DNA from 3 places in the Ruoffia sp. FAM 26254 genome. Region 1 is predicted to be linked to each of the others. Evidence: predicted binding sites of a transcription regulator. Region 1 holds the regulator's gene; each other region holds the start of a gene.
The links. Region 1 encodes Rex, which represses fermentation and respiration genes when NADH is low (regulators of the CRP and FNR family bind a similar motif). Its sites were predicted from a motif close to TTGTGAANTANTTCACAA; they were not measured.

Region 1 (11,305 bases):
TCACGGCTGTTGCACAACCGAAGACAAAATTTGAACCGGCTGTTCTTTCAGAAGGATTTCAACTCTTCACGTTACACTATGGGTTTGAGGTTCAAGTTTGTAATCCAGCCAGTGGGCATGAAAAAGGCAGCGTCGAAAACAAGGTGGGGTATGTCCGCTATAATTTCTTTTCGGATTCCCCCGCATGACTTCTTATCACGCATTGAATCAAGAACTTGAACAGACGTTACGTGATAAGAGACAAGCCATTCATTATGAAAAAGGTGTTCGAATTGAGGCATTATGGCAGACCGAGCAATACTCGTGTTTAGCTTTACCGGATGAAGCTTATCCAGTTTTCAAAGAAGTCGAACTCCAAGCTAACAAATTGAATGAAATCACATTGGGTCAAACACGGATTCACGTATTAAATGCGCGTCGTCATCCAAGATTAGTCGGTCATCTGACCTGGAATCGTTACCGTATCTTAACGCCTCAAGGTGAAATACTGGCCGAAGATTATCGACCTTAGATGAATAAGCAGCGGGCAATTCCTTGGATGGACATCTTAAAAGACTGGAAACAGCGGTTGGCCAAAATCCCCTACTCAAGGTATTGGAAATATTTACCAGGGAGACTTCAAGCTCACTTAGGGATCGATGATTTGCGCTTACTTTACCAACGGATTGATCAGTTAATCCATTTACTTGTCCACCATTCACTGATCGAGATCAATAAAAATTTTTATGAACTACTGGGACAAGAGATGCAAGAGAGTATCAGTGATGTGAATTGGCTGGCGTATGACGCGTTAACAGTGCCCTCAAACCAAGAGGTCACCTCATGAGCCAAACGATTGAAGCGCTTTGTCAAGAATTAAGGTTACCCAGTATCGCTCAATTAATGTCGACTGTTGAGGCACCAACGAAAGAAGAATGGTTATATCAGCTATTAACCCTTGAAGTCGAGTTGAAAGAAGCCCGTCGCATCGACCGATTAATAGCTCAGGCAAAATTTACTCATACGAAGACCTTAGAAATGTATGATTGGCACCCGCACATTCGACTGCCAGATAGTCATACTAGGGAACAGTTGGTGTCGCTCGCATTTATTCATGCTCGACAAAATTTAGTCTGTATCGGGGCGCCTGGTACTGGGAAATCCCATTTAGCGATTGGACTTGGCCGTAAAGCTTGTCAAAACGGTATTGAGACGCGCTTCTGGCGTGTTGGTGAGTTAGTGCTGCATTAGAAAAGGCTTGGCAAGAAAAACAACTCGAGCAGTTCAAAAAACAATTCAGACGGGTGAAGTTAATTATTCTAGATGAGATGGGATACGTCCCGTTTACGAAGAATGGCTCAGAATTACTCTTCCAACTTATTAGTGACTGGTATGAGCAGAAAAGCATTATTATCACCTCCAACCTTGAATTTAGCAGCTATAATCGAAAAACATAAGAAGAGGGATTTAAATGAGTAAAGAAGTTGTTAAATATCACAATGATTTGAACGCAATATCAATGCAGAACTGGACAAGCGAAGAAATGAATTTTTTCTTTTCGATTATCGCGAAATTACGTGATGTTAATACGCGCGAAATAACATTCACAAAACATAGTCTCGCTGATTTAGCAAATTATTCAATTACGCATAATAAACGATTTAAAAAAACAATCGAAGATTTAGTAAATAAAATCACTCAAATTCAGTACGTTAAACGTACACATAACTCTTTAGAAGTGATGGCACCGTTTCGTCTCTTTCGCGTGAAATGGAATAAAGATCTGAGTGATATGAGTATGATTGTGAAAGTTACAGAAGAGTTTGAATATGTTTTAAATCATTTAAATGTGCAGTTTACTTCGTACGAGTTAGCAGAATTCACTTCCATTCGATCAAAGTATGCTAAAACTGTCTATCGACTGCTAAAACAGTGGGAAACAATAGGAAAAAGAGAATTTAAAATTAGCGAATTCAAATTGTTATTAGGTACACCAATATACTACACACCAAGTGAAATTGACAAAAATATAATAAAAGTAGTTATGAATGAGCTATCGGCTTTTTTTAAAGATTTAAAAGTTAAAAAGTTAAAAAGTAACAGCAGAGGAACACCAGTAACAGGATACGCGTTCACGTGGAAACGCGAACAATCCGAAAGATGGATTGCTAAAAAATACGATAATAAGCAACATAAAAATAAAGATATAGTGCCAGGATGGTATGTAGAACAATCATCGAACACGTTAGAACAAGTATCAAATTCATCACAAAATAAAGAGATAGGTACTGACAAATACGAAGCTTACTTAAAAAAATTGCTCATATGTCTGATGAAACCGATTAAAGAATAGTCGTATATAAACCCTCTAAATCCATCTCCGGATTTAGGGGGTCACTACAGACTCTTCAGTTTCAACCTCTTCTGGCTCCTCTTGTACCTCTTCAGGTACTTCGCTTGAGCTTTCAGGCTCAGCGGGAACTTCCTCAGGTAATGTTTCTTCTACTGTAGGTTCTTCGTAGACTTCTTCAGGAATTGATTCTGGCACTTCCTCAATAATTGTCTCTTCGGGTACTGATTCTGTGCTCACACTAGTCTCAACAGTCGATTCTTGAGCATAAACTGTACTGATCGCTACTATTGGATCTAATAAGACGTTTAAACTAAGTAATACAACTGTTAATATACTAATTTTTCTATTCATAGTCATTGCTCTCCTTTTCTTACCATTATTATCATATAAATCCAACCAAGTTTCCAAATTCAATCAAACTACCGATGATACTGATAAATTTTGATTTTAATCGCGAATATTTTACTCCTTTCTTTGAAAATACCTATCACATAAATCGTCATCATTCCCTAACCATCGGTCTTATCGAGTTGATTTTCTCGACATACATTAAAGTATAGCAAGGAATTTTTTATAAAAAAATCATCATGATTTTTACCTTCGATATAATTTTTCGCCAATTCTAAATCCTGGTTCGGGTTCTTTATTACTAATAAAAGCTTTGTTGTCACTTAGCACCTCGATCTTTTTAAGTAATAATGTATCATTATTATAATAATACAGATTTTTAAGAAACTAAAGAAACTTCTCTTATATAAATAAACGCTTTTTAACTTGCCTGTAAACAATTTGCGGGGCGTCGTGAGTGTGAACGACGTACCGTATTTTAAAATGCGAAGTGTCGTGCGCTAACACGATGAACCGCATGTCGATTTGCGGTTCGTCGAGCCGGTGCTCGACGCCCTTTTCTATTGATCAAATCGAAAAAAGTCACCCTGTCGGATGACTTTTCTTTATCTTGATAGCTTTAGGAAGCTTTTTGGTGCTTGGGATGTGAATCTCACTACTTTTCCTGTACTTGGGTGAGTGAAGGCGATGGTAGTTGCGTGCAAGCCGAGGCGTTTCAGCGGATTCGTTCGTGCGCTGTATTTTTTATCGCCGGCAACTGGGTGGCCGATGTCTTCCATATGAATACGGATTTGGTTTTTGCGTCCTGTTTCAAGTTCAACCTCCAATAAAGTATAGTTCGCACTATTTTGCTTTTTCTTGAAGTGGGTAATTGCGTGCTTGCCACCGTTATCGTAGTCGTTTGAATAGACTTTCATCGTTTTACTTTCGGTTAGCCAAGATTCTATCTTCCCCTGGGGTTTGCGAACGACGCCTTCAACCAACGCAGTATAGATGCGTTCTTTGACAATCGTGTGCCAGTTTTCTTGCAATTTTTCTTTAACTTCTTCGGTTTTAGCGTAGATCATGACGCCAGATGTGTCGCGGTCCAGGCGGTGCACGACGAAGATGCGGTTACGGCGGTTGCCTTCTTGCACGTATTTTGTGACTTGACGGTAGGCTGTATCTTCTGCGTAGTCTCTGCCAGCTACGGATAGGATACCCGCTTCTTTGTCAATCACGATGAGGTCATCGTCTTCATGTAAGATTTTTACGCCTTCAAGCGCAGCGGTCTTTTTCGCTCCTTCATTGGATAAAACGCCGACTTTTTGCCCTTTCTTCAATGGATGATTAAATTGTGTGACAGCTTTTCCATCGACAAAGAACTGCCCACGCGCTAGCATGGATTTAACATTGTTGCGACTCTTTGGTGCTAATTGGTTGATCATAAATTTGAGTAATTCGGTTGCTTCTTCGGCTGTGTAATAGGTCATATGTTTGTTCATTCAACTCACCTTTTCATTTACTTCTTATCTTTGTAGTATAGCAGAAAAATACGCCAAAGTTTGGTATAATCACCCTACAAGATGAAAGGTAGGCAATTAAATGAATAATAATGATCGATTAACCCGCTTGCGTTACGCCCTCGACATCAAGGACGAGGACATGATAATTATTTTCCAGATGGGTGGTTTGGCCGTTAGCCAAGCAGAATTACTCGCTTTCTTAGATAAAATACCTAACGAAGACAGACTCGCTGAAAATGAGTATGCAGAGAATTTAAGTGATGCAGCTTTCGAACGCTTTTTAAATGGTTTAATTATTTCACAACGTGGGGTAAAAGACGGTGCCAGTGGCCCAGCATTAGAGTTAAACTCGCAAAACGCGAATAACTTATTACTGAAAAAAGTGAAGATTGCGTTGAAATTAACGAGTGAGGATATGTTAGACATTTTAAATTTGGCAGGGGTTGAGCTTTCTAACAGCGAATTAAGTGCTGTTTTACGCAAAGAAGGCCACCGCAATTATAAGCCCTGCGGCGACCGGTATGCGCGTAATTTCCTCAAAGGTTTGGCGATTGATTACCGAAGTTAGATTTCGAAAGTGTACTTGTGCCCTTGAGACATGCTGTGATAGAAGCCTTCGCCTTCGTATAAATGAAAAACTTGCATGCCTTGGCGAATGTCGTCATCTGGATACACTTGCTCAACATATGGATTGTTCGTAAGCAGTTCCTGAAGGCGGTCTTTCCCAACTTGGCGCACTTTTCCCTCGATTCGGATCACTTGAACGAGATAGCCTTCTTCAGACATTGTGGTAATAGCGATATTTGGATTGTGCTTAAGTTGTTTATAAAAATCCGTCGTGGGACTGGTCATGAAAAAGACGCCCTGCTCGTTAGCAACGCCGATATGGGCATGTCTCGCATGCGGTTTTCCGTTCTCGTCCACCGTTGCAAAGACAGCAACTTTCATATCTTTTTCCAGAATTTGCATAATATCATTTACTTCCATGTTAACACTCCTTCGCTCTTTATTTTCTTTTATTATAGCATATGGATTCGCTTTTATAAAATTATTTTATATAGGTGAAATGTAACACAAATGTGAAGAGGATATGATATTTTCAAGTGGATATTGCTTTTTATTACCGATAACTGTACATTAGATATATTAATGAATGAATATGGTCTGACCATAGGGGGAAGAATGTTGAAAAAATTAATCTTATTTAGTTCTTTATTTATACTAGGCGGGTGTGGGTACTTGGACTCAGAACCACCAGCTGGGAGAACTGAGGGCTACGTACACGAACCCGTCCAAGATGGAAATGGTAATAAAAATGAAGAAGCAGAAATACAAACAGATTCTGAATCAGCAGTTGAGACTGAAAAAGTTTCTGAAGTGGAGACGAACACTGAAGACGAGGTCAAACTTGGGATGGCAATCTTTGTGCCAGATCCCGAATTAATGGTGTACTTACCGATTGAAGTGGCCGAAGAAGAGCTAGATTATACAGAAGATGAGTTAATTTACTGGAATAACTTGGCGATTGAATACGGACTGCCAACTTACGATGGTGTCAGCGACTTTAACTTATTCGCTACTGCAGTGCAACAAGCGATAGACGCTGCACAAGAATCTGTGTATGAAGAACCTGTCTATGAGGAGCCTGTTTACGAAGAACCGGAGTCTTCATACGAAGAGCCGTCTTACGAGGAACCAGATTCTTCATATGAGGAACCTTCTTACGAAGAGCCCATTGATGAAGGTTCTCTACCAGAAGAAGAAACTCCAAGTAATGATTATTATAATTACGATTTCAGTAATAATAGTAATCGCAGCACTGTGTTTGGCAATGATGAAAGTGAATAGAGTTTAGGTGAGAACCGCTGATCTGGGAATGTTTCCTGGGTCGGCGTTTTTTTGTGTGGATTTTGGTTTGCGGGGTGTCGAGTGGTGGCACGACACTCCGTATTTTCATTTGCGGTACGTCGAGTCGGATCACGACGCTACGGAAATTTAGTTGCGGGGCGTCGTGTGGTGGCACGACACTCCGTATTTTCATTTGCGGTACGTCGAGTCGGATCACGACGCTATGGAAATTTAGTTGCGGGGCGTCGTGTGGTGACACGACACTCCGTATTTTCATTTGCGGTACGTCGAGTCGGATCACGACGCCCCGCATTTTCAAGAAAGCTCACTGAAAACTCAAAAAACCTCCCAACCTACTTCATCACTGAGATAAAGTAAGCCGGGAGGCCATTTTATATTAAATTATCTTACTTCTTAAGCTTCAGCTTACATCATGCCTGGCATTCCGCCACCCATGCCGCCTCCGCCCATTCCCATGTCTGGTGTTTCTGATGGGATGTCTGCAACAACTGCTTCGGTTGTTAATAGTAATGCGGCAACTGAGGCTGCATTTTGTAGGGCTGTACGTGTTACTTTAGTTGGGTCTACGATACCAGCGTCGATCATGTTTTCGAATTGACCTGTGGCTGCGTTGTAGCCGATACCTTTGTCTGACGTACGGATTTGTGACACAACGACTGAACCTTCTGCGCCGGCATTTTCAGCGATTTGGCGAATTGGTTCTTCAAGTGCGCGAGCAACGATTGAGATTCCTGTTGCTTCGTCGCCTTCTGCTTCAAGTGCGTTCACTGCGTCTTGAACGTTCACAAGTGCAGTTCCCCCACCTGCTACGATACCTTCAGCAACTGCGGCACGTGTTGCGTTTAATGCATCTTCGATACGTAGTTTGATTTCTTTTTGTTCTGTTTCAGTTGCAGCACCGACTTTGATGACTGCTACTCCGCCACCTAATTTAGCTAGGCGTTCTTGTAATTTTTCACGGTCGAATTCACTTGTTGTTTCTTCGATTTGTCCGCGGATTAAGCCAACGCGGTTTTCGATTTGTTCTTTAGATCCAGCACCTTCAACGATGGTTGTGCTGTCTTTTGTTACTGAAACTTTACCAGCTGTACCTAAGTGGTCTGGTGTTGCATCTTTTAACTCAAAGCCTAATTCTTCTGAAATTACTGTTGCACCAGTCAGAATCGCTAAGTCTTCTAACATTGCTTTACGACGGTCACCAAATCCTGGTGCTTTAACGGCAACCACATTTAATGTTCCGCGTAATTTATTTAATACTAGTGTTGGTAATGCTTCGCCTTCAATATCTTCTGCGATAATTAATAATGGACGGCTTGTTTGCATAACACTTTCTAATAAAGGTAGTACATCTTGGATGTTTGTAATTTTACGGTCAGTAATTAATACATATGGGTTCTCTAAGTCTGCAACCATTTTTTCATTGTCAGTTACCATGTACTGAGATAAGTAACCACGGTCAAATTGCATTCCTTCAACCACTGATAATTCTGTATCAATCGATTGTGAATCTTCAATTGTGATGACACCATCTTGGCCAACTTTTTCCATTGCGTCAGCGATTAATTCCCCTACTTTTTCATCTCCTGAAGAAACTGATGCGACTTGTGCAATCGATTCTTTTGAAGAAACGGGTTGAGATAATGATTGTAAAGCTTCAACCGCTGCACGTGTTGCCATTTCGATTCCGCGACGGATGCCAACTGGGTTTGCACCTGAAGTCACATTTTTCATACCTTCACGAGCGATTGCTTGAGTTAATAATGTTGCGGTCGTTGTCCCGTCACCGGCGATGTCGTTCGTTTTTGAAGCGACTTCCATGACTAACTGTGCACCCATATTCTCGAAGCGATCTTCCAATTCGATCTCGCGAGCGATTGTTACACCATCATTTGTAATTGTTGGTGATCCAAATTGTTGATCTAATACTACATTACGCCCTTTTGGCCCTAATGTTACTTTAACTGTATCTGCTAAGATATCAACTCCACGTAGTAGAGCTGCACGTGCATCTTCTGAAAATCTTAAATCTTTTGCCATATAATATTCTCTCCTTTAAATTCGATATTATGCTAAGACTGCTAATAAATCTTTGTGTTCAATAATCATCAATGACTCTTCGCCATGTTCAACTTCTGTTCCAGAATAATTCTTGAAGAACACTGTGTCGCCAACTTTAACGCCATCTTTTTCTTCGATCTCTGGTCCAATTGCCACAATTTCACCGTATTGTTCTTTTTCTTTGGCTGAACTTGGTAATACGAAACCACTTGCTGTCGTTTCTTCTGTTTCTGCCACTTTGATAACAACACGTTTTCCTAAAGGTTTAATCATATTATACCCTCCAAATGATTTTATTTTTATATTTAGCACTCGTTTTATTTGAGTGCTAATGGTTTAATCTTATAATAGTCTAAATTGGTCAAAAAATCAAGTCATAGAATTATCTTTTTCGAAAAAAAAGGCACACCTTTTGGCGTGCTTTACAATTATTTTTTTTCAAAATCAGAGAAATCCTCTGCATCATCCTTATTACTATCAATGAAGTAAATGAGTGTCTGTAGTTCATTCGTCAGGTCCACATTTTGAACACGAACGCTGCGCGGTACATCAAATCTAAGTGGCGTGAAGTTCATGATTCCTTTCACTCCCGCCTCGATAATTCGGTTCACTATATCCCCTGCGACGTCTTGTGGGACTGATAAAATAATAATTTCAATTTGTTGTTGTTCGATTTGCTCTTCCAATTCATCCATTGAATAAACTGGGACACCACGTTGAATTGTTCCAATTATGTCAGTATTTACATCAAACGCGGCTCCAATTCGAACATTGCTATTCTTCCGGAAATTGTAGTTAATCAGTGCATTTCCCAAATTACCTACACCAACCAGACCAACCGACGTTAAGCGATCTTGATTTAAAATACGCGAGAAAAAGTCTAATAAGTGATCTACATCGTAACCGTAACCACGTTTCCCCAATGCCCCAAAATATGAAAAGTCACGACGAATGGTCGCACTATCTACTTTTACAGCTTCACTTAATTCCGTTGAAGAAATGCGCTTTTTCCCTGCATGTTGCAAGAATCGTAAATACCTATGGTAGATGGGTAATCTCAAGGCAGTCGCTTTTGGTATTTCTTTTGCCATAAATTGCCTCCTCCTAGGTTTATCTATATCTAATTTTTAAGTCATGCTCATTATAGCACTCCTTCACAAAATTTGTCCAAATGTAACCTTCGAGGGTTTACATTTATTGTGAACTCCGAGCCTATTTAGCCTAACTTTTATATTCTAATATATTTTATAGTGAGAATAAAGCTTTTTATGTGAAATATTATGCAAAATGTACATTAATTCGAATATGGTGGTGGTTGGGTGAGGAATTTCATTTTATTATTTTATATTTTGTTAAATAGGTGTGTGTGGGCTATAATAATTAAGAGTTCAAATAGAAGGAGTCATCGAATGATTTTACTACAAGCTAATGACGTTGCGCGTCGCTTTGCTGATGTGACGCTGTATGAGAAAGTTTCATTTAATATCCAAACGAATGACCGCATTGCTCTTGTTGGGCGAAATGGTGCGGGAAAATCGACATTAATAAGTCAAATTATGAAAACAGAACCGATTTCTGCAGGGGAAATTACACGCTCACGCGATTTGCGGGTGGGTTATTTAGAGCAGCATGTATCGATTGATTCAAACCGCTCGATTTGGGAGGAGATGTTACATGTCTTCTCGGATACCTTGGCCTTGCGCGAAAAGGCGGAGGTGGCAGCTGAGCGAGTGGCTGAGTTGAGTGAGGATTGGGAATCGAAGGAATATCAAAATGCCTTAAGTGCCTATGATCAGATTCAACAACAGTTGGCAGAATCGAACGCCTATGGGGTTGAGTCGGAAATCCGGACGGTCTTACATGGCTTTCAATTTTATGAGGAAGATTACGACCGCCCTGTTGAATCGCTATCGGGTGGGCAAAAAACTAGACTCGCTTTGGCGCGTATTTTGCTAATGTCTTATGATCTTTTAATCTTGGATGAGCCGACTAACCACTTGGATATGCAGACACTCAACTGGCTCGAAGGCTACTTGCGTGGTTACCGGGGTGCGCTGTTGATTGTATCGCATGACCGTTACTTTTTAAATCGGGTGGCCAATCAAGTCCTCGAGTTGCGTAACAATACGTTGCATACGTATAAAGGGAATTATGATTTTTATTTAAAAGAGAAAGCATTGCGCATGGAACAAGAGTGGAAAGAATACCAGAAGCAACAAAATGAGATTGAGAAATTGGAAGAATTTGTTGCAAAAAATATTGTCCGAGCGTCTACGACGAAACGTGCGCAGAGTCGCCGGAAAAAATTAGAAAAAATGGACCGTATCGAAAAACCGAAGCAAGATACGAGAGCACCGCGAATTGAGTTCAGTGCAAGTCGCGACAGCGGAAACCGTGTGATTGAAACGCGCGACTTGACGATTGGTTATGAAGAGCCGATTGCTAAAACTATAAATATGGACTTGCGTCGCCAAGATGCGATTGCGATTGTAGGGCCGAATGGGGTCGGAAAGACGACTTTCTTGAAGACTATTTTACAACAAATCCCTGCGCTTTCTGGGGAAGTTATTCTCGGAAGTAATGTCGATATTGGTTACTATGACCAAAATGTGAATCAGTTGGATGGAAATCAAACAGTGTTGGAGACGCTGTGGCAAGCGCACGATACAACCGATGAATGGAAAGTGCGTTCGATTTTAGGGAGTTTCTTGTTTAGTGGCGAGACGGTTGAGAAGAAAGTGTCGATGCTGAGTGGTGGCGAAAAGGCCCGCCTGAGCTTGGCACTGCTGGCGACCGATCATGACAATACTTTGTTATTAGATGAGCCGACCAACCACTTAGACATTGATAGTAAGGAAGTTCTGGAAGAAGCGTTAATTGATTACGACGGCACGCTACTGTTCGTGTCGCACGACCGCTATTTTATTAACCGCATTGCGACCAACATTTTGGAAATATCACCTGATGGCGCGTCGCTTTATTTAGGTGATTATGATTACTATATTGAGAAAAAACGTGAGTTAGAGGAAATCGAAGCTTTACGTGAGCAAGATAGTCAGGACGAGGCCACTCCTAATAAGGAAATGTCTCAAAACCAGTTCACTTATGAAGAAACAAAAGCTTTGAAAAAGGACTTGCGGAAACTTCAAACTAAAGTCGATGAGGCAATGGCAGAAAGTGAAGCCATGGATGC
Region 2 (11,305 bases), on a different contig from region 1:
AGATCACGCACATAAAGTACCAATTTCAAGTTCTAAAGGACACTTTGGACACTTATTAGGAGCAGCCGGTGGTGTGGAATCAATTATGGTGATTAAATCATTGCAAGAAGGCTTTATCCCACCAACTTTAGGTCTAGAGACACCGGACGAAGAATGCAATCTTGATTATGTACCTGGTGAAGGACGGAAACAAGATATTCAATATGCTTTATCAAATTCTCTGGGTTTTGGTGGTCATAATGCCGTCCTTTGCTTTAAACGTTGGGATGGTGCGTAATTTTGAATCAAGAACAATTATTATCATTAATCGATAAATTAGATCAATCATCACTCGCTTTCTTAAATTATGAAACAGACGATGTAAAACTCGTTCTTTCAAAAGAAATGCCTAATGAAGCACCGGCTTTCTACGGACACCAAGAAGAAAGTAAACTAGCACAAACAACGACAGTAGAGCAAGAAACAGCTCCAACCCAGATCGATGAAGCGAAACCAGTAACAAACGACATCGACGTTGAGGAAGGTGAATTCATTACATCACCAATGGTTGGGGTAGTATATTTACAACCTAACCCAGATAGCGAAGCATTCGTTAAGGTTGGTGACACTGTGTCAGAGGGAGATACAGTCGTAATTATTGAAGCAATGAAATTAATGAATGAAATTCAAGCGAACCATTCAGGAACAGTTGTAGAAATTCTTGTTGAGAATGAAACTGTTGTTGAATTTGGTCAACCAATTATGAGAATTAACTAGGAGGAAAACAATGACACTATTAACAGCAACTCAAGTAATGGAAATTATTCCAAATCGTTACCCAATTTTCTTTATCGATGCAGTGGATGAATTAATTCCGGGTGAAAAAGTTGTCGCACGTAAAAACGTGACAATTAACGAAGAAGTATTCCAAGGACACTTCCCTGGAGAACCTGTATTCCCAGGTGTTCTAATTGTAGAATCATTAGCACAAGCAGGCTCAATTCCATTATTATCATTAGAAGGATTTGACGGAAAGACAGCTTACTTAGGTGGTTTAAATAAAGTTAAATTCCGTAAAAAAGTTGTTCCTGGAGATGTATTACGTCTTGAAGTTAATATTAAAAAACTAAAAAGTAATGCAGGTATCGGAATTGGTAAAGCATACGTTGGAGATAAAGTTGTATGTGAATGTGAAATGACATTCATTATAGGGGCGAAATAAGATGTTTAAAAAAGTTCTCGTGGCAAACCGCGGAGAAATCGCGGTTAGAATTATACGTGCGCTCCGCGAGATGGATATTACTTCAGTGGCTATCTTCAGTGAAGCAGATCGGAATGCCTTACATACTGAATTAGCGGACGAAGCCATTTGTATTGGTCCAGCAAAATCTTTGGATTCATATGCAAATCCAGTCGCTGTCATCAGTGCTGCTTTAGCAACAGGAGTGGATGCAATCCACCCTGGTTACGGTTTTCTATCAGAACGAAGTGATTTTGTGACTTTATGTGAAGATGTAGGTATTGAATTCATTGGACCGAATAGTCATATTATTGATGTTATGGGACATAAACAACATGCCAGAGATACAATGCGTAAGTCTGGTATTCCAATTACTCCTGGTAGTGCTGGGTTAATTTATTCAATTGAAGAAGCCCGTGATATTGCACTTGATATTGGATACCCTTTGATGATTAAAGCCGCAGATGGTGGTGGTGGTAAAGGGATGCGCCGTGTAGAAGACGCTTCACAATTAGATGCATTGTTTAGTCAAGCACAGAATGAGACGGAAGCAATTTATGGAAATAAAGACCTATATATTGAACGTATTATTGCTCCTGCAAAACATATTGAAGTTCAATTGTTAGGAGATAAATACGGTAACGTTATTCATCTAGGAGAAAGAGATTGCTCATTCCAACGTAACAATCAAAAGGTTCTAGAAATCTCTCCAGCGGTCAGTCTGCCCCTAGAGGTCAGAAAAAACATATGTGAAACAGCTGTAAAAGCAGCGGAAGCCATAGGCTATCAGAACGCGGGAACCATTGAGTTTTTAGTTGATAAAGACAATAACTTCTTCTTCATGGAGATGAATACACGTTTACAAGTTGAGCATCCCGTAACTGAAATGGTTACAGGTGTGGATATAGTAAAAGAACAAATCCGTGTAGCCATGGGTGAGCCATTAACTTATAAGCAAGAGGATATTCAAGTAAAAGGCTTTGCGGTTGAAGTACGTTTGAATGCAGAGAATCCAAGAGATAATTTTAGACCTTCCGCTGGTCACATTAATCAATTAATGTTTCCTGCAGGCGGTCTAGGTTTACGAATTGAATCTGCTCTTTATCCTCATTACACATTACCACCATTCTATGATTCAATGGTGGCGAAAGTAATTACGCATTCAAATACTTTAGAAGATGCTTTGAAGATAATGGAGCGCGCTTTATATGAAGTGACTGTTGAAGGTGTTGAAACAAATATCGACTTACTCGAAGCACTTGTAAGTGATGAATATATTAATTGGGACAGAGTGCATACGAAGTGGTTAGAAACCCACTATATGCCAAAATGGTTAGAAAAAGAAGAAAATACTGAAGAATAAGAGGTGATGTTTTGGCTTTATTTAGGCGAAAAAAAACAATAAGAATTAATCCAATTAGTCCCGCTGAAGTAGCCACACAAAGATCATCTATTCCAGATAATATTGCAGAAAAATGTCCACATTGTGATCGAATTATATTACAAAATCAAATTACAGAAGATTACTGTTGCCCACATTGCAGTGAACATCTACATTTTCCAGCTTATGAACGTATTCAATGGTTAGTAGATGAAGGGTCATTTAAGGAATGGGATAGCGATCTAAACGCGAAGAACCCACTAAATTTTCCAGGCTATAGTGCCAAGTTAGAAAAAGCGCAAGATAATACACAATTGAAAGAAGCAGTCGTCGCAGGTGAAGCAGAACTTGATGGTAGAGCAATAGCAATTGGTGTGATGGATAAACGATTCGTCATGGCAAGTATGGGGACAATTGTCGGTGAGAAAATTACACGGCTGTTCGAGCATGCGACGGAGCATAAACTACCTGTTATTCTCTACATTGCTTCTGGTGGAGCTAGGATGCAAGAAGGGATCTTATCCTTAATGCAAATGGCGAAAATCTCGCAAGTGGTTGCGAAACATCAAGACGCAGGTTTATTTTATTGTAGTGTGTTGACAAATCCGACCACCGGTGGTGTCACAGCGAGTTTTGCGATGCAAGGGGACGTAACACTAGCAGAACCTCGGGCAGTCGTAGGTTTTGCAGGGAAACGTGTGATTGAACAAACAATTAAAAGTAAATTAACGAAAGACTTTCAACAAGCTGAATGGGTATTTGATAATGGTTTTATCGATTCAATTGTACCAAGATTAAACCAGAAACAAATCATCAACCAATTAATCCAAGCTCATTCATATGAAGGTGGTGTGTAATTATGAGCAAAGCCTATGAAAAAGTCTTAAAAGCGAGAGATTTAAAAAGAATCTCAACCATTGATATCATTGAGAATTTAACTGATTGGTTTATTGAATTACATGGAGACCGTCATATGGAAGATGATAAATCCATTATTGGAGGTATCGGCATGTATGACGGGCAACCTATAACGATTATCGGTATTCAAAAAGGCCGTACAACCCGTGAGAACATAGAACGAAACTTTGGGTCAGTCGGCCCAGGCGGTTACCGAAAAGCAATTCGTCTTGTCGAACAAGCGAATAAATTTAATCGTCCAATATTAACCTTAATTAATACAGCTGGAGCACATGCCTCACCAGAATCAGAAGAGACAGGTATAGGGGAAGCAATCGCTCAATCACTATTAACTTTTGCGAAAGTTGAAGTTCCTACCTTATCGATAATTCTCGGAGAAGGTGGAAGCGGGGGAGCGCTAGCTTTGGCATTAACAGATGAAGTGTGGATGCTTGAGAATAGCGTTTACTCTATTCTATCTCCAGAAGGCTTTGCATCTATATTATGGAAGGATGCGAAACTGGCTTCAAAAGCAGCGGATGTCATGAAACTTACGGCAGAAGATTTACACGAATTAAAAGTCGTAGAAAAAATCATTTCAGAGATAAATCATGGAGTTCCTTTAAACCGAGATGTCATCTTAAAACGGACTATAAATGATATTAAAGCGAAGTTTAAGGAATTAAATCAGCTGGATGTAGAAACACGATTAGCCAATCGAAATAAACGATTTAGATCTTTTTAAGCGATAAAATAAATAAGTGTTAGTGAAATAGTTCACTGACACTTATTTTTTTGTGACAAAATAATTCGATTAGGTGAAATATAGGCGAAATGAATAAAAATATCTTATTAATTGCTAAAATAATAATTACTTTAGTATATTAAAAATAAACAGTTAACAATGTAGATGCAGCAAGTATTTATATGAAATTTTATGCAATAGATGACTCAAAACATTAAATAGAAACAATTTATAAAAAGAACTATAAAAAAACATTATAACAAACAAATTGGAATCATCTCATTTGATTATAATAAATGTTACAGGCGAATTTTGTACTACAACAGAATTTCCTTATTGAAACACATTTTCAATGAAAATATAACAACAAATAAAATTTTAAATTTCAATCGACATATTGTGAAGATTTTCTCAACAAGCTTAAAATCAGGTTTTGTAATCGTTTTATAATTTTTATAATACTTGCAATTATTTAATGAGCGTGATAAATTAGAAATAACTGAATAGTACAGTTTATTGTGCTTTGTATTATTCTATATTATTTTAAGAGAGGAATGTGTAATAGCATGGCAAATAAAAAAGTTCCTGCAAAAATGGAAGATCTGCTAAGAGCAGACAACTTTGATTTTAGCACAGTTCAAATATTAGATAATGACGGAAAGGTAGTTAATGAGGAATTAATGCCTGAACTTTCAGACGAAGAATTAGTAACATTTATGGAAGATATGGTTTTCTACCGCGAGTGGTATAACCGTACTCAAGCATTAAGTCGTCAAGGACGTTTAGGATTCGTAGCTCCAACAACTGGACAAGAAGCTTCTCAATTAGGAACAATTGCGGCAACAACTGAAGATGACATTATCTTCCCAGGATACCGCGATATACCTCAATTAATGCAACATGGATTACCTAGTTACAAAGCATACTTATGGTCTAAAGGACATGTAGAAGGAAGTACTTACCCTGAAGATTTCCGAGCTTATCCACCACAAATTATTATTGGTGCTCAGTATGTTCAAACTGCTGGTGCAGCTTTGGGTATCAAGAAAAATGGTCGTAAAGCCGTAGCAATGACTTGGACGGGTGACGGTGGTTCATCTCAAGGTGATGTGTATGAAGGAATGAACTTTGCCGGAGCTTATAAAGCACCAGCAATCTTCGTAATTCAAAACAACGGTTGGGCTATCTCAACTCCACGTGAATTCCAAACTGCAGCACCAACATTAGCTCAAAAAGCTGTAGCAGCTGGTATCCCAGGTGTTCAAGTTGATGGTATGGATATTTTAGCGGTTTATGCTGTAACGAAAGCTGCGCGTGAATATGCGATTGCAGGAAACGGACCAGTATTAATCGAAACATTATGTTACCGTTTCGGACCTCACTCACTATCAGGTGATGATCCAAAACGTTACCAACCAGAAGGTGCTCAAGACGAATGGCGTCAACGTGACCCATTAAACCGTTACCGTAAATTCTTAACTGAAAAAGGATTATGGACAGAAGAAAAAGAAAACGAAGTAGTTGAAAACACTAAAGAAGCTGCTAAAGAAGCAATTAAACAAGCAGAATCTACTCCTAAACAAAAAGTTTCGGACTTCTTGAAAAATATGTTTGAAACTCCTGACTATGTAACACAAGAACAAATTGAATACTACGAAGCAAAGGAGAATAAATAATCATGGCTCAAATGACATTGATTCAAGCGATCACAAACGCTTTAGAAATTGAATTAGGCAACGATGACCGTACTTTAGTCTTCGGTGAAGACGTAGGAGCTAACGGTGGGGTATTCCGTGCCACAGAAGGTTTACAAGAAAAATTCGGAGAGGACCGTGTATTTAATACACCTTTAGCAGAATCTGGTATCGGTGGTTTAGCCGTTGGTTTAACATTTGAAAACTTCCGTCCAATTATGGAAATCCAATTCTTCGGATTTGTTTTCGAAGTTATGGACTCAATTGTAGGACAAGCAGCGCGTACTCGTTACCGTACAGGTGGATCACGCACTATGCCAATTACAATCCGTTCACCATTTGGTGGGGGAGTTGCGACACCAGAAATGCACGCGGACTCATTAGAAGGTCTAATTGCACAATCTCCTGGTATTAAAGTAGTTATCCCATCTAACCCATATGATGCAAAAGGATTATTAATCTCTGCAATTCGTGATAATGACCCTGTTGTTTACTTAGAACATATGAAACTTTACCGTTCATTCCGTGAGGAAGTTCCAGAAGAAGAATATACAGTTCCTTTAGGAAAAGCAAACGTTGTTAAAGAAGGTACTGACGTATCTATCATTACTTATGGTGCAATGGTTCGTGAAGCTATCTCAGCAGCGGAAGCGCTTGAAAAAGACGGCGTTTCAGCTGAAATCGTTGACTTACGTACTGTTCATCCTTTAGATATCGAAACAATTGTTGCTTCAGCTGAAAAGACTGGACGTGTTGTCGTTGTTCAAGAAGCACAACGTCAAGCAGGTGTTGGTGAGAAAGTAATTTCTGAAATTTCACAACGCGCCATTCTTTCATTAAAAGCTCCAATTGGATTTGTAGCAGCTCCTAATACTGTCTTCTCATTCGGTATGGCAGAAAAAGACTGGTTACCAAATGCTGATGATATCGTAGCAAAAGTAAAAGAAGCTACTGATTTCTAATTATAAATACTTAGGGTAGTTCTGCTACCCTTTGGTTATTTGTTAAACATATCTGAAAACGAGAAAGGATGTAAACACCCAATGGCATTTAAATTTAAATTACCTGAATTAGGCGAAGGTATCGTTGAAGGTGAAGTTGTATCTTGGTTAGTTGCTGAAGGCGACCAAGTTCAAGAAGACGATATTTTAGTAGAAATTCAAAATGATAAAGCAGTAGAAGAATTACCTTCTCCAGTAAGTGGAACAGTTTCAAAAATCGTTGCACAAGAAGGTGAAGTAACAACAGTTGGTCAAGTACTACTAGAAATTGACGCACCTGGTTACGAAGATGAAGCTGAAGAAGTGGCTCCAGCGGCTCCAGCTCAAGAAGCACCAGCGGCTAAACCAGCAGCAGGTGGATCTAACTTCATGTTCCGTTTACCTGAATTAGGTGAAGGAATTATTGAAGGTGAAGTTGTATCTTGGTTAGTAGCTGAAGGCGATACAATTGAAGAAGATCAAATTCTAGTAGAAATCCAAAACGATAAAGCAGTAGAAGAACTACCTTCACCATATGCTGGTAAAGTGGTTAAAATCCATGCATCAGAAGGAACAGTTGCAGTCGTTGATGATATCTTAGTTGAAATTGATGCACCGGACTACGAAGGTTCAGGTGATGATACTCAATCAACACCCGCATCACCTACTGCTGAAGCAGGCGAAGATCCAGCACAACAACCTGCTGATTCTAACGCTCAACCAGCAGCATCTACAGGTACTGCAGGCGTAAACAGCGCAACAGGACGCGTTCTAGCAATGCCTTCTGTACGTAAATTAGCACGTGACAAAGGAATTGATATCACATCAGTAACACCATCTGGTAAAGGTGGACGTGTTACAGCTGATGACGTGAATAACTTTGATCCAAATCAAACAACAGCTCAAGCTCCAGTGGCAGTAGCAGCACAAACTGAAACAGCTTCTGAAGTGAAAGCAGCTCCAGCTAAAGAAGCACCAGCTAAAGCAGCAGAACCAGCTTCTGTACCAGTTTCAGAACGTCAAACTCGCGAACCTATGTCAGGTATGCGTAAAGCAATTGCTCGTGCAATGGTTAACTCTAAACATACAGCACCTCATGTTACATTACATGACGAAATTGAAGTTTCTAAATTATGGGATCACCGTAAGAAATTCAAAAATGTTGCTGCAGAACGCGATACTAAATTAACATTTTTACCATATGTTGTTAAAGCTTTAGTAGCAGCTGTTAAGAAATACCCAGTATTAAACGCATCGATTGATGACTCAACTAACGAAATAGTTTACAAAAACTACTTCAATATCGGAATTGCAACAGATACAGATCGTGGATTATACGTACCAAATATTAAAGATGCTAACGCATTAAGCATGTTTGATATTGCTGACGCAATCACTGATTTATCAGGTAAAGCTCACGAAGGTAAATTATCTGCTTCTGAAATGGGAGATGGAACTGTTACAATCTCAAATATCGGTTCTGCAGGTGGTAAATGGTTCACACCAGTTATCAATTATCCAGAAGTAGCTATCTTAGGTTTCGGTTCAATTGTACAACAACCTGTTGTTAATGACGAAGGTGAATTAGCAGTTGGACGTGTTGTTAAATTGTCATTAAGTTTTGACCACCGTATCGTTGACGGTGCTACAGCACAACACGCTATGAACGAAATCAAACGTTACTTAGCAGATCCAGAATTATTGTTAATGGAAGGATAAGGTGAATAAATAAATGGTAGTTGGAGATTTCGCAGTTGAATTAGATACAGTTGTTATCGGTTCAGGCCCTGGTGGATATGTTGCAGCGATTCGTGCAGCACAACTAGGCCAAAAAGTTGCCATCATTGAACGTGAACATATTGGTGGAGTTTGTTTAAACGTAGGATGTATTCCTTCTAAAGCACTTATTAGTGCTGGACATGCATACCACAATGCACAAAACAGTGAAGTATTTGGTGTAACAACTAACGAAGTTAAATTAGACTTCAAACGCACACAAGAATGGAAAGACAATGAAGTTGTTTCAAAATTAACTGGTGGCGTTGGAATGTTACTTAAAAAGAATAAAGTTGAAATCATTAAGGGAGAAGCTTTCTTCCAAGATGATCATCATTTACGTGTTATTCATGAAGATGGAGCAGAAAGTTATTCATACAAAAATGCAATCATCGCAACAGGTTCTCGCCCAATTGAAATCCCAGGATTCAAATTTGGTGGACGTGTTATCGATTCAACTGGTGCTTTAAACTTAACTGAAGTACCTAAAAAATTAGTTGTTATCGGTGGTGGAGTGATTGGTTCAGAATTAGGTATGGCTTATGCTAACTTAGGTTCTGAAGTAACTATCCTTGAAGGTTCACCTCAATTATTACCATCGTTTGAAAAAGACATGGTAAGAGTTGTTGAGAAAGAAATGAAAAACCGTAATATGACTGTTCATACAGGCGCAATGGCTAAAGAAGCAGTTGATAACGGAGATTCAGTTACTGTTAAATTTGAAGTTAACGGTAAAGAAGAAGAAGTAAATGCTGATTACGTATTAGTATCAGTAGGACGTCGTCCAAACACTGACGAAATGGGCTTAGATTTAGCAGGCGTTAAGATGACTGATCGTGGTTTAATCGAAGTTGATAACCAAGGTCGTACTAACTTACCTAACATCTATGCAATTGGTGATATCGTTGCTGGTGCGGCATTAGCACATAAAGCTTCATACGAAGGTAAAGTTGCAGCAGCTGCAATCAGCGGTGAAGCTGACACTGTAGACTACGTTGCAATGCCAGCAGTAGCATTTACAGATCCAGAATTAGCTTCTGTAGGTCATACTGCAAAAACAGCTAAAGATGCTGGATTATCAGTTAAAGCATCTAAATTCCCATTCGGTGGTAACGGTCGTGCAATTTCATTAGACCAAACTGAAGGATTCGTTCGTTTAGTTACAACAACAGAAGATAATATTCTAGTCGGTGCTCAAGTAGTAGGTCCGAACGCATCCGAGGTATTAACTGAATTAATCCTTGCTGTAGAAGGTGGCTTAAATGCAGAAGATTTAGCATTAACTATTCACTCTCACCCATCATTAGGTGAAGTTGTAATGGATACTGCCGAACTAGTATTAGGTCAACCAATCCACATTTAATTTAATTTTTGAGAGAGTAAGTAAAAACTTACTCTCTTTTTTTTGCATATTTTATAAACTATAACAACATGTGGGTGTATATAAAGTACAAAGGAACACTAAAAAAAACTTGAAATATTAAAAATAAATTGTTTTTATTATTTTTGTAAACATTTGATTTAATCAAGGTGGTAGCGTAATCATTATGAAATATATAAAAATAATAGCCCGGAAAAATTAAAATAAAAAATAAAATATTTTTTGTTAGTAAACTTAATACAAAAAAATAAATACTATAATGTAAAATATATTCAAGGTCAATATAGTACTACACAAAAAAACGCTGTGGTTACTGACTAGTAAGTGTTTGTGTTAATGTAATTTCCATGGTAAAATAAAAAATGTTGAATAAATATTTAATAGCTTTTTATTTGACGTGATATAAACTATAAAAAGTTTGTGCACAATATTTTTAAAGAAAGAGGGGTCGCTTTTGAGTGAGACAAAATTAGTTAATCTATTCGGTATTAATGTCGGGTTTAATACATTAGTTGCAATGATTGCTACTTTGATTATTGTATTTCTTCTATCTTTATTTTTCACACGTAAACTGAAGGTTGAGAATCCTGGAAAGACACAAACTGTCTTTGAGTATTTAATATCATTTATTAATGGGATAGTTGAGGAATCATTTGGTAGTCAAAGTCAACCTGTCTACGTCATGTTAGCTTTGACGCTATTTTTATTCGTTTTTGTATCAAATGTGCTTGGTTTACCATTTTTAGTAGAAGCTCATGAGATTTCGTATTGGAAAAGTCCGACAGCGGATCCAATCGTCTGTATTGCATTAGCTCTTACTATGAATTTCATTTCGCATATTCTAGGGATCAAAAAATTTGGTTTTGGTGGATATTTCAAAAAGAATTATGCTACACCTAATGTAGCCGTACTCCCGATTAAAGCTGCAGATGAAATTATTTCAATTGCTACTTTGTCATTACGTTTATTTGGGAATATCTTTGCAGGTGAGATACTACTCGCATTAATCGCTCAATTAGGTAACAGTTTCGGTTTAGTTACTTGGTTAGCTGGGATACCATTACAAATGGTATGGCAAGGATTTTCATTATTCATTGGGGCATTACAAGCATATATCTTTGTAACGTTATCCATGGTTTATTTATCACATAAAGTTGTTACTGAACATTAAAATTTTAAAATATAAAGGAGACATATAATTATGAACGGAATTGGTGCTGCAATAGCGATTG
Region 3 (11,305 bases), on a different contig from region 1:
AAATCCTGTTAAAGTAATATACCAGCCTGTTAAATAATAATAAGTAACAACGAACAACATAATGCCTAACACATAAGATGTAATCACAAATTCTCGTGACACCTTAGGCACAAACCACTTAATTCCGATAATCATCGCGATAATCATATATACTAGCATGGCTGCAGATTGGTTATGATATTTAGGCATATTTCCCGGTCCATCACTTGGGAAATAACCAACAAGTCCTAGGCAAATTGCTGTAATCGTCAGTAATATTCTTAGAATTGTTAGTGGACGGTGTTTTGGATAAATCTTCTTTAAACCAACAAATAAATAATCCACTAAAGCAATCATCATAAACGCAGACAGCATCAAAGTGAAGTTAAATTGCCAAGCACCGCTCGCCTCTTGTGTTCCTAAGAAACTTAAATTTCGCTGCCACCACTGTGCCTCACTGTTGGTAATCATTGAGATAATCACACCACTTAAAATGACCACAACTAATAATTTGGTCATTAAAGACGGCGAAAGGACCATCACAAAACTGATCATGACATAATTAATAATCGATATAAAGATAAAAGTCAGTAAGGTTGATAAGTAAATATCTAAAACTAAACCTTCAAATAATAAACCTAAGAGGTAGAAAAAGAATAATATAGCTAAAGCAATGATGATGGCGAAAGATAATAATATCGTTGGAACATTCCGCCAATAGATATTCTCCAAATTGGCTAATTTTTTTCTTTTACCTACGATAAAAGCAATCGCAAAAGTAATGACTCCACTTATCGACCCAATCAGCAATATCGCACTCGCAATCGAAATACGTCCCATTAATTGAATAAATAATTGCTCTCGCGAATTGAAAAAAAGAAAATATATCAAAGTTCCAATCACTGCTGGTATTAAGAAATAACGTAAAGCAAGTTTTTGATGATTGCTTGAATGATTATTTGACTTTAGTACATATTCTTGACCATCTATCTTAAGTATCGCTTGATTGACTTGATTTACGTCAGACACTTCATCATTCACTATAACCCTTAGTTCTTTATCCTCATTGCTTCCCATTATGCACCTCGTATTTTGTTAATATTATGCTCACTTATTCAACTTCTTCAATCATATAAAATCTAATTGCTTTAATTAAAGCTTCTTTTTTTGTATTTTCAAATGTATAAAATGAAGCAAAATGTATTCTCTGTCCTGGTTTTGCAATAATAACACCATCCGCTGCTCCATATTTCCCATGGGATAAAATACTCAGTAAGTTTAAACTACTTAACTGTATATCTTTTTTATCAAAATAAGTGATTAATTCATCAATCCCATTTATTGTTTGGTCGCCGTTAATTTCCGTTTCTACAGCAGGATTAAGTGTTTCCTCTAGATTAGATTGCTTTCCAACAAAAAGTCCTACGACAAAGTCTCTAATAACACGTCTTTTCGGCGCATTGTCACAACTTAAATCACCTAACAATAAAAAATCTGGCTTATATGGATGTGCTTCAGCGTCACTAAAAGTTAAATTACTTTCAGTTAAGGCAGATTCTAATATGTTGATCGACTTTTGTCCCATTCCATGTAGCTTTAATAATTCATCTTTACTAAAAGCAGCCACTTCCTCAAGTTGTGTGACATCAATAGTTTGAAGTGCTTTGGTAGCAACTTTTCCAATATTAGGTAAAGCGTGTGACATAATACCCTCTCCTTCATTTTCTTCACTTTATATCACTATCTTAATATATATAAGTCCATACTAAAAGGAGAAAATGCTTGATTTCAAAGATAAGCGTGAATAAGCTTACCTCAACAAGTGGAAGAATTAGTTTATATTCTTCCAGTTAAGCGCCTCAGCTGGAACAATTAGTTTTTATTCTTCTAGTTAAGCGCCTCAGCTGGAACAATTTATTTTTATTCTTCCAGTTAAGCACCTCAGCTGGAACAATTAGTTTATATTCTTCCAGTTAAGCACCTCAGCTGGAACAATTGGTTTTTATTCTTCCAGTTAAGCACCTCAGCTGGAACAATTGGTTTTTATTCTTCCGCTTAATCGCCTCATCTGGAACAATTTATTTTTATTCTTCCAGTTAAGCACCTCAGCTGGAACAATTGGTTTTTATTCTTCCAGTTAAGCACCTCAGCTAGAACAATTGGTTTTTATTCTTCCAGTTAAGCACCTCAGCTGGAACAATTGGTTTTTATTCTTCCGGTTAATCGCCTCAGCTGGAACAATTGGTTTTTTTCTTCCAGTTAAGCGCCTCAACTGGAACAATTTATTTTTATTCTTCTAGCTAGGTACAACTCAAAACCAAAAAACGTATATGCCTTACTTGCGCAAGCAAAGCATATACGTGTATAAAAGGGGATCAAATTTAGGTATTACTTGATGCGTCGGATACTATTAATTGTAGTTTGCTTGTCTTTCTTTATATCCATAATATGCATCTTCAAGGATTTCTTGCATTTCATTTACTAAAGCTAAGCGTGGATTCACTGGTGTACATTGGTCCTCAAAGGCTAAGTAGGCGATATCTTCTGTTTTATCCATGAAGGCAGATTCATCAACGCCCTGGTCTTTTAGACTCATTTGAATTCCAACACGTTCTCCAAGTTCGAACACAGCTTGTGCTAAGTTTTTTACTCCTTCTTCTGGAGTTTTTGCATCAAGTCCGATTAATTTAGCGATGTCTTGGTATTTTACATCTGCTTTGTAGTAATTGTATTTTGGCCAGTTCGCCTGTTTCGCTGGTCGGGTTCCGTTATAGCGAATAACGAATGGAAGTAAAATCGCATTTGTTCGACCGTGAACTGTATGGAAAACTCCACCAATCTTATGAGCCATTGAGTGGTTAATTCCTAAGAAGGCATTACCAAATGCCATACCCGCCATAGTTGAAGCGTTATGCATTCTTTCACGTGCTTCTGGATCATTATATTTTACTGAAGCTTCTAAGTTTTCGAATACAATCTTAATTGCTTGTAAAGCCAGTCCATCAGTAAAGTCGTTAGCCATCACTGATACATACGCTTCGATTGCGTGTGTTAACACGTCCATCCCTGTATCAGCTGTAACAAAATCTGGTACAGTCTCAACTAAAGCAGGATCTACAATTGCGACTGTTGGTAGTAATGAATAGTCCGCTAATGGGTATTTCATATTATTTTTTTTATCAGAGATAACCGCAAATGGTGTCACTTCAGATCCTGTTCCTGATGTCGTTGGAATACCTACATACTTCGCTTTAGACCCAAGTTCTGGGAACTTAACTGCTCTTTTACGAATGTCTAGGAATTTTTGAACTAAATCTCTAAAGTCTACTTCTGGTTGTTCGTAGAATAACCACATGACTTTAGCCGCATCCATAACAGATCCACCACCTAGGGCTATAATTGTATCGGGTTGGAATTGAGCCATCGCTTCAGCTCCACTTCTAACAGTTGTAATATCTGGATCTGGCTCAACGTTATGGAAGATTTGGTAATTTACTTTGTTTTGGCGCGCCTCAAGTTGGTCGATAATTCTTTGAGTAAAGCCGAGTTTCATCATTGATTCATCCGTAATAATCATGACACGTTCAACATCAGCCATTGTTTTTAAATATTGGATTGAGTCACGTTCGAAATAGATTTTTGAAGGTACTTTAAACCATTGCATGTTATTGCGTCGTCTCCCAACTGTTTTAATGTTAAGTAAATTCAATGCTCCGACGTTTCCACCAACTGAGTTGCGTCCGTATGATCCGCAACCTAGAGTTAATGATGGGATGAAAGCATTGTATACATCTCCGATTCCCCCGAATGTTGAAGGAGAGTTCCAAATAACTCGAATGGCTTTAACTTGACGGCCGAATTCATTTGCTAATTCTTGGTCTTGTGTATGAATCGCAGCTGAGTGACCTAATCCAAAGAACTCAACCATTTGTGCAGCTTTTTGAATTCCATCTTCAGTTGTTTCTGATTTCAATAAGGCTAAGACTGGAGATAGTTTTTCGCGCGTTAATGGTTCGTTTGGTCCAACTTCTGACACCTCTGCCACTAGAATATTTGTTTCTTCCGGAACGGTGAAACCTGCTTGTTCTGCAATCCATGTCGCTGGTTTCCCAACAATTTCATTATTTAATTTTGCGCCAGCACAGTTTTCACTGAATGCTTTAGAACCGAAACAAAATTCCTCTAATAGTGCTTTCTCTTTTGAATTTACGATATAAGCATGATAGCTTACTAATTCATCTTTAAATTCTTTATAGATTTCTTTATCAACAATTGCGGCTTGTTCAGAAGCACATACCATTCCGTTATCGAATGATTTACTTAATACGATGTCATAAGCTGCTTGCTTAACGTTTGCTGTCTTTTCAACGTAAGCTGGTACATTTCCTGCCCCTACTCCTAAAGCTGGCTTACCACATGAGTAAGCTGATTTAACCATGGCATTTCCACCAGTGGCTAAGATTGTTGCAACCCCATCGTGATTCATTAATGCATTCGTTGCATCTAACGATGGTTCTGTAATCCACTGTACACAGTTTTCTGGTGCACCTGCTTCAATCGCTGCATCTCGAACGATTTGAGCAGCGTGAGCCGATGACTCAAGTGCTGCCGGGTGAAATGAAAAAATGATTGGGTTACGAGTTTTTAATGCGATGAGCGCTTTGAAAATAGTTGTCGACGTCGGATTCGTTGTCGGAGTGATGGCGCAAATAACTCCAACAGGTTCAGCAATTTCTGTGATCCCCGTCACTTCATCATCACTGATAACACCAACAGTCTTCATATCCCGCATATAATTTACAACGTGCTCACAAGCAAATAAGTTCTTTGTCGCCTTGTCTTCAAATACACCACGGCCAGTTTCTTCAACCGCATGTCTTGCTAAAGTACCATGTTGATCTAAAGCTGCAACCGAAGCTTTCGCTACTATGTGATCAATTTGCTCTTGATTAAATTGATCGAACTCCTCTAAAGCAACCAAACCTTTTTCTACTAAACCATTAATCATGTAATTAACATTTCCAATAACTTCTTTTTCAATTAATTCCGTCATTGTTACGCTCCCCTTTTCTTTATCTTTGATTACATGTTACTCTTTTCACAAATGAAAGTAAAGAGGTTTGTTGTTAAAAATGCTACTATAATAGTTTTTTATTAAGTGTTGTAACAGTTATCTATGCTGTTTCATTCAATGACGAATCTATTAATGTGATTAATTGAACATGTTTAAGGTTCTGTTATATAACAACATTGATGTTGTTTTATTGATATTAATATTTCCATTCTTTAACTGCTAATATTTGCTAGAAATACATAAAAAAGCGCAACACTGTTTTAAAGTGTTACGCTTTAATTATGTCGATTTATTTAATCATCTAAATATCCTTTGTAGCGTTCTGTTCTCAACAATCTTTTAGCATTCTCGACCCGTTCTGCAGTCGGTGGTTCGACTCCTTCCAAACGGTATTTAATTCCAAGTGCCTCATATTTGTAGACACCTAGTTTATGATATGGAAGCACCTCGAACTTGCGAACATTTGATAAAGTTTCAACATAATCGCCTAATCGAATCAGATACTCATCGTAATCCGTACGCGTTGGAACAAGTACGTGTCGAATCCAAACAGGTATATTCAACTCTGAAAGTAACTCAGCCATTTGCATGATATTCTCATTGCGCACGCCTGTTAATTTCGCATGACCTTTTGGATCAATATGCTTAATATCAAATAAGAACAGATCAGTATACTTCATCAGTTCTTCAAATTGTGAGCGGAATGGCTCCTCTAAAGTAAAGGGCGCGCCACACGTATCAATCGTTGTGTGGACACCATGTGCTTTACAAATTTTGAAATATTCAATCAGAAATTCGATTTGAAGTAAAGGTTCTCCCCCACTTACAGTTACCCCGCCGCTATTACCCCAAAAAGAACGGTATTGTATGGCTTCATCGAATAATTCTTGCGGAGTATAAGGTGTTCCCCCACGCATATTCCAAGTATCCGGATTATGACAAAACTGACAGCGTAGACGACATCCTTGCATAAAAGAGATGAATCGTATCCCTGGTCCGTCAACTGATCCGAAACTTTCAGTCGAGTGGACGTTCCCAATAATTGGTGTTTTAACTTCTGACAAGATATATCCCCCTTTCAACAAGATATCTAAAACTTAAGTGATTACATTGTACTGTGCATTGTACGGTTAATAACATCCATTTGTTGCTCTCTAGTTAATTTGATGAAGTTTACAGCATAACCAGATACACGGATAGTTAATTGTGGATATTCTTCTGGGTGATCCATCGCATCTAATAACGTTTCGCGGTTAAACACGTTAACGTTTAAGTGGTGTCCACCTTCTTTAATATATCCGTCTAACATATTCACTAAGTTGTCTTTTTGAATTTCTTCATCTTTACCTAATGCTTTTGGAATGATTGAGAATGTATTTGAAATTCCATCTAAAGCATATTCGTAAGGCATTTTAGCAACTGAAAGTAAACTTGCTAACGCCCCATGAGTATCACGTCCGTGCATTGGGTTCGCTCCAGGAGCAAATGGATCTCCTTCACGACGACCGTCTGGCGTGTTACCAGTTTTCTTACCGTAAACAACGTTTGATGTAATAGTTAAGATTGATGTTGTATGGATAGCATCACGGTATGTTGGATGTTTCTTAACTTTAGTCATGAATGCTTTAAGTAAATCAACACCGATCTCATCAGCACGTTTATCGTTATTACCGTATTGTGGGAATTCACCTTCGATTTCATAATCGACAACTAGACCATTTTCATCACGGATTGTTTTAACTTTTGCATATTTGATTGCTGATAAAGCATCAATTGCAACTGAGAATCCAGCAATACCTGTAGCCATCGTACGTTTTACATTTGTATCATGTAAAGCCATTTCAATACTTTCATAGCTGTATTTATCGTGCATGTAGTGGATAACGTTTAATGAATTGATATACAATCCTGCTAACCATTCTAACATGTCATCATAACGTTCCATCACTTCATCATATTCTAAGTATTCTGAAGTAATTGCTCGATAGCTTGGTCCAACTTGTGCTTTCGTCATTTCGTCGACACCACCGTTGATTGCATATAATAATGCTTTTGCTAAGTTCGCGCGCGCACCGAAGAATTGCATTTGTTTACCAACTTCCATCGCTGACACACAACATGCGATGGCATAGTCATCACCGTAAATTGGACGCATAATGTCGTCATTTTCATATTGAATGGCTGATGTGTCAATAGACATCTTCGCAACAAATCGTTTGAAATGAGTTGGTAAGCTTGGTGACCATAACACAGTTAAGTTTGGTTCTGGTGCTGGTCCTAAGTTTGATAATGTATGTAAAAATCTAAATGAATTTTTAGTTACTAGTGGTCGTCCATCAATCCCAACTCCACCGATTGCTTCAGTGACCCAAGTTGGATCTCCTGAGAATAATTGATTGTAATCAGGTGTACGTGAGAATTTAACTAGACGTAATTTCATAACGAAATGGTCGACTAATTCTTGCGCATCTTTTTCTGAAAGCATACCTGTAGCAAGATCACGTTCAATATAGATATCTAGGAATGTAGATGTACGACCTAATGACATTGCTGCCCCATTTTGATCTTTAATTGCCGCTAAGTATCCTAAGTATAACCATTGGAATGCTTCTTGCGCTGTTTCAGCTGGACGAGTTAAATCAAAGCCGTAAATATTACCTAATTCAATTAAATCTTGTAAGGCACGGTATTGTTCACTAACTTCTTCACGTAGACGCATAACTTCTTCGTTCATTTGTCCGTTACCAATATTTGCGAAGTCTTTTTGTTTCTCTTCCATTAAACGGTTTACTCCGTATAATGCAACACGACGGTAATCTCCGATAATACGTCCACGACCGTAAGCATCTGGAAGTCCTGTAATTACTCCTGAACGACGAGCAGCACGCATCTCAGGTGTGTATACATCAAATACACCTTGGTTATGAGTTTTGCGGTACTCTGTAAAGATATGTTCAATTTCTGGATCAATCTTATACCCATATGCTTCTGCTGATTGAACAGACATACGGATTCCACCGAATGGTTGTAAACTACGTTTGAAAGGTTTGTCAGTTTGAACACCTACTACTTTTTCAACGTCTTTGTTCAAGTAACCCGCATCATGTGACGTAATTGTTGATACAACTTTAGTATCCATATCTAGAACGCCACCAGCATCACGTTCTGCTTTTGTTAGTTCCATTACTTGATCCCATAATTGGAAAGTTTCAATGGTTGCGCCTTCTAAGAATGAATCATCACCTTCGTACAAAGTATAATTCTCTTGAATAAAATCTCTAACATCAATTGACTCTTGCCATTTAGTTCCTGTAAAACCTTCCCAAGGATTTACATTCATCTTTTCGTTTTCTAATTTTTCCATGGTATCCCCTCCATATAAATTCGAAGCAACATCTATACTTTTAAATCATTACACATATATGATAAACTATTTTTATACCTAAAGCAATAGGATATAACAATTATTTATGTGAATTTTAGAACATTGTACAAAAATAGCCCCATCGTTAGACAGGACTTTTAAATATTAATTTAATTCGGAATAAAATCACTCGGAATACCTAAAGCAATACGAGCAAAGCGTGAGATGCGAGATAAATCCCAATGCGGTTCAAAGACAACTTTTATATCGATTTCAGTAATTTTATCAAAGTTAGCTAATTGATATCTCACGTCACTATCAATAAAGTCTGCTAAGGGACAACCGGCAGTTGTTAAAGTCATTATGACTTCAACCTTCCCTGCTTCATCCATATCTACTTCATATATTAGGCCTAAGTTCGCAATATCTATGCCTAACTCTGGATCGATGACTCCTGTTAATTGCTCTAGTAATTCTTCTTCGTACTTTAATGCTTCGTTTTTGAATAGAATACCAAATTCTTCATTCATAAAAGATGTTCCTTTCGTTTAAATAATATATTTATTTTATTCATATTGCTTATGAAGTTATTGTTCGCTAGTATTATATAATATAGTACGTTTAGTTTATACATAAATAGATTTAATATCAATCGAATTTTATAAGGAGTAAGAAAATGGAAAATCAAGTAGACCTTAATAGACCTGTGAAACAAGTCCTTGATTCACACCCTGAACTTCTCGACATTCTTGTCGATTTAGGCTTTAAACCTTTAGCTAATCCAGCCATGAGACAATCGGTTGGAAAAGTTGTTACACTAAAAAAAGGCTGCAAATTAATCAACCTTCCTTTGGAACAATTAGTGAATGAACTACACTGGAACGGCTATACTGTCATCGGAGGTGACGTGAATGAGTAATAATACAGACAATCGCATAGATATATTAGAAGGTATTCTTCTTAAACTGCATCATGGAGCGGATCCTGAATCAGTTCAGGATGAATTTAATGAGCATTTCACGGGTGTGAGTGCCATTGAAATCTCCATGATGGAGCATCAATTAATGTATGGGGATAGTGTGATTACGTTTCAAGATGTTCTTAAGCTATGTAATGTTCACGCGAATCTGTTCAAAGGTACGATTGAAGATGGTAAAGCACCCGATGCTGATCACCCCGGACACCCCGTAACAGTATTCAAAGAAGAGAATATGGCGTTACGCTCTGCCCTGCTACGGATTAACAATATTCTGGATACCTTTGAAGAAATGCCGGTTGAAGAATTGTCTAATGGAATGATTAAAGGACTTAAACGTCAATATGATATCATCGGGCAATTTGATAACCATTACAAACGGAAAGAACATTTATTCTTCCCGGTTATGGAAAGTTACGGCCACGACGCTCCACCAAAAGTTATGTGGGCAAAAGATGATGAGATCCGTGACTTATTCAAACGCGCCTATAAAGCCATGGAAAAATTTCCCGATATTGAATTTTCAAAAGTAAGAGATACGTATGAAGCTTTCCAATTTGAATTCAATGAAATGATTTTTAAAGAAGAAGCTATATTAATTAATATCTTACTTGAAAGTTTCAATCAATTGGATTGGTACAACATCGCCCAGCAAAGCGATAATTACGGCTATGCAATTATTCCTCCTCGCGAAACTTGGGAACCAGAAAACCTGGCAGACTTACTCGAAGAAGATACGAAAAAAGCTGAAGAATTAACAATTCAAGAAGTACCTACACCAACTAAGTCAGTTCAAAAAACAATGAATACAGTGGAAAGTAAAACAATCGAAACACGAAAAATTACCGTTAATGCCGGTCAATTTACCGTTCTTTGGGAACCAGATGAGACGCTTGACTCAAGCAGTAACCAAATCATGAACCCAACAGTGCCTCTTTCGATTGGTGATGGTTACTTGAGCTTAGAACAAATCAAAGTCATCTTTGATTACATCCCAGTGAAAGTTACTTTTGTTGATCAAAATGATATCGTACAATACTTCAATCACAAGAAGGAGTCATCAATATTACCACGACACGCTGAAAACATCGGTGCTAAGGTAGAAGATGTCTATCCAGAAGCTGTCTGGGATACATTAGAACCCATTGTTCAAGCTTTCAAAGATAACACATTAACTGAAGAAAGCTTTTGGTTTGAAGATGAATCAGAATTCTTATATATTTCGTATAAAGCACTCTTTAATGAAGCCGGGCAATATCAAGGGTTCGTTGAAATAATACAAAACATCCAACCTATCTTAGATATTCAAACGGATAAATGGCGTAATTTACTCCCTCAAAGTAAGGTTGATTTAACACTTAAGGATCCAGCTAATTTAACTCAGGTTAATCACAAACATCAGTCTCAAGCAGAATCACAAGTACTTCAATTTGGTAAAGGACAGTTGGAATTCAACTGGTCTGTAAGCAATGAGACAGTAGTCAATGATCCAAAGGATTTTTCTAATGAGCAATTGATTAGTATCGGCGAAGGATATTTAAGTTTAAAGCAAGTGAGACTCATTTTGGATTCAATGCCCTTTGAGATTACTTACGTTGACGGCGATCATAAGTTTAAATACTTTAATAATATCGGTCCTTATGACGAGATGCTCTTCCAAAGATCACCTTTAGAAATTGGACGTGACTTAGAATATTGTCACCCCGCTAGAGTTTGGCCAAAGGTTAAACGCTTATCTGAAGACCTTCAAGCACAACGTCGTTTTATTGAACCTATGTGGTTCTCACCTGAGAATAAACTTATTTATATCTTGTATATTGGTGCGCAAGATCAAAATGATAATTATCATGGTATTGTGGAGACCGTTCAGGATGCTTCAATGTATGTTGAATTGGACGGAACAGAGAAAAGA

Region 2: the regulator Rex is predicted to act here: its motif matches at 4,640-4,657, upstream of pdhA (pyruvate dehydrogenase (acetyl-transferring) E1 component subunit alpha).
Region 3: the regulator Rex is predicted to act here: its motif matches at 5,066-5,083, upstream of adhE (bifunctional acetaldehyde-CoA/alcohol dehydrogenase).

What each region holds. Positions count from the first base shown of each region.
Region 1 is NZ_JBGQQY010000048.1:276-11,580, forward strand. It holds partial or broken gene ACEN3Z_RS09695 (IS21 family transposase) at 1-188, shown strand, start outside; gene ACEN3Z_RS09700 (hypothetical protein) at 185-511, shown strand; gene ACEN3Z_RS09705 (hypothetical protein) at 512-826, shown strand; partial or broken gene ACEN3Z_RS09710 (ATP-binding protein) at 883-1,436, shown strand; gene ACEN3Z_RS09715 (replication initiation protein) at 1,451-2,332, shown strand; gene ACEN3Z_RS09720 (hypothetical protein) at 2,366-2,683, opposite strand; gene ACEN3Z_RS09725 (RluA family pseudouridine synthase) at 3,286-4,164, opposite strand; gene ACEN3Z_RS09730 (DUF1456 family protein) at 4,265-4,753, shown strand; gene ACEN3Z_RS09735 (pyridoxamine 5'-phosphate oxidase family protein) at 4,750-5,172, opposite strand; gene ACEN3Z_RS09740 (hypothetical protein) at 5,368-6,033, shown strand; gene groL (chaperonin GroEL) at 6,460-8,091, opposite strand; gene ACEN3Z_RS09750 (co-chaperone GroES) at 8,119-8,385, opposite strand; gene ACEN3Z_RS09755 (redox-sensing transcriptional repressor Rex) at 8,541-9,203, opposite strand; gene abc-f (ribosomal protection-like ABC-F family protein) at 9,522-11,305, shown strand, end outside.
Region 2 is NZ_JBGQQY010000002.1:21,134-32,438, reverse strand. It holds gene fabF (beta-ketoacyl-ACP synthase II) at 1-277, shown strand, start outside; gene accB (acetyl-CoA carboxylase biotin carboxyl carrier protein) at 280-756, shown strand; gene fabZ (3-hydroxyacyl-ACP dehydratase FabZ) at 767-1,201, shown strand; gene ACEN3Z_RS00885 (acetyl/propionyl/methylcrotonyl-CoA carboxylase subunit alpha) at 1,203-2,582, shown strand; gene accD (acetyl-CoA carboxylase, carboxyltransferase subunit beta) at 2,594-3,457, shown strand; gene accA (carboxyltransferase subunit alpha) at 3,460-4,242, shown strand; gene pdhA (pyruvate dehydrogenase (acetyl-transferring) E1 component subunit alpha) at 4,809-5,918, shown strand; gene ACEN3Z_RS00865 (alpha-ketoacid dehydrogenase subunit beta) at 5,921-6,898, shown strand; gene ACEN3Z_RS00860 (2-oxo acid dehydrogenase subunit E2) at 6,980-8,635, shown strand; gene lpdA (dihydrolipoyl dehydrogenase) at 8,649-10,055, shown strand; gene atpB (F0F1 ATP synthase subunit A) at 10,528-11,244, shown strand; gene atpE (F0F1 ATP synthase subunit C) at 11,275-11,305, shown strand, end outside.
Region 3 is NZ_JBGQQY010000021.1:5,354-16,658, forward strand. It holds gene ACEN3Z_RS06595 (DUF998 domain-containing protein) at 1-1,056, opposite strand, end outside; gene ACEN3Z_RS06600 (hypothetical protein) at 1,091-1,684, opposite strand; gene adhE (bifunctional acetaldehyde-CoA/alcohol dehydrogenase) at 2,390-5,032, opposite strand; gene pflA (pyruvate formate-lyase-activating protein) at 5,347-6,117, opposite strand; gene pflB (formate C-acetyltransferase) at 6,159-8,417, opposite strand; gene ACEN3Z_RS06620 (metal-sulfur cluster assembly factor) at 8,588-8,947, opposite strand; gene ACEN3Z_RS06625 (DUF1858 domain-containing protein) at 9,094-9,336, shown strand; gene ACEN3Z_RS06630 (DUF438 domain-containing protein) at 9,329-11,305, shown strand, end outside.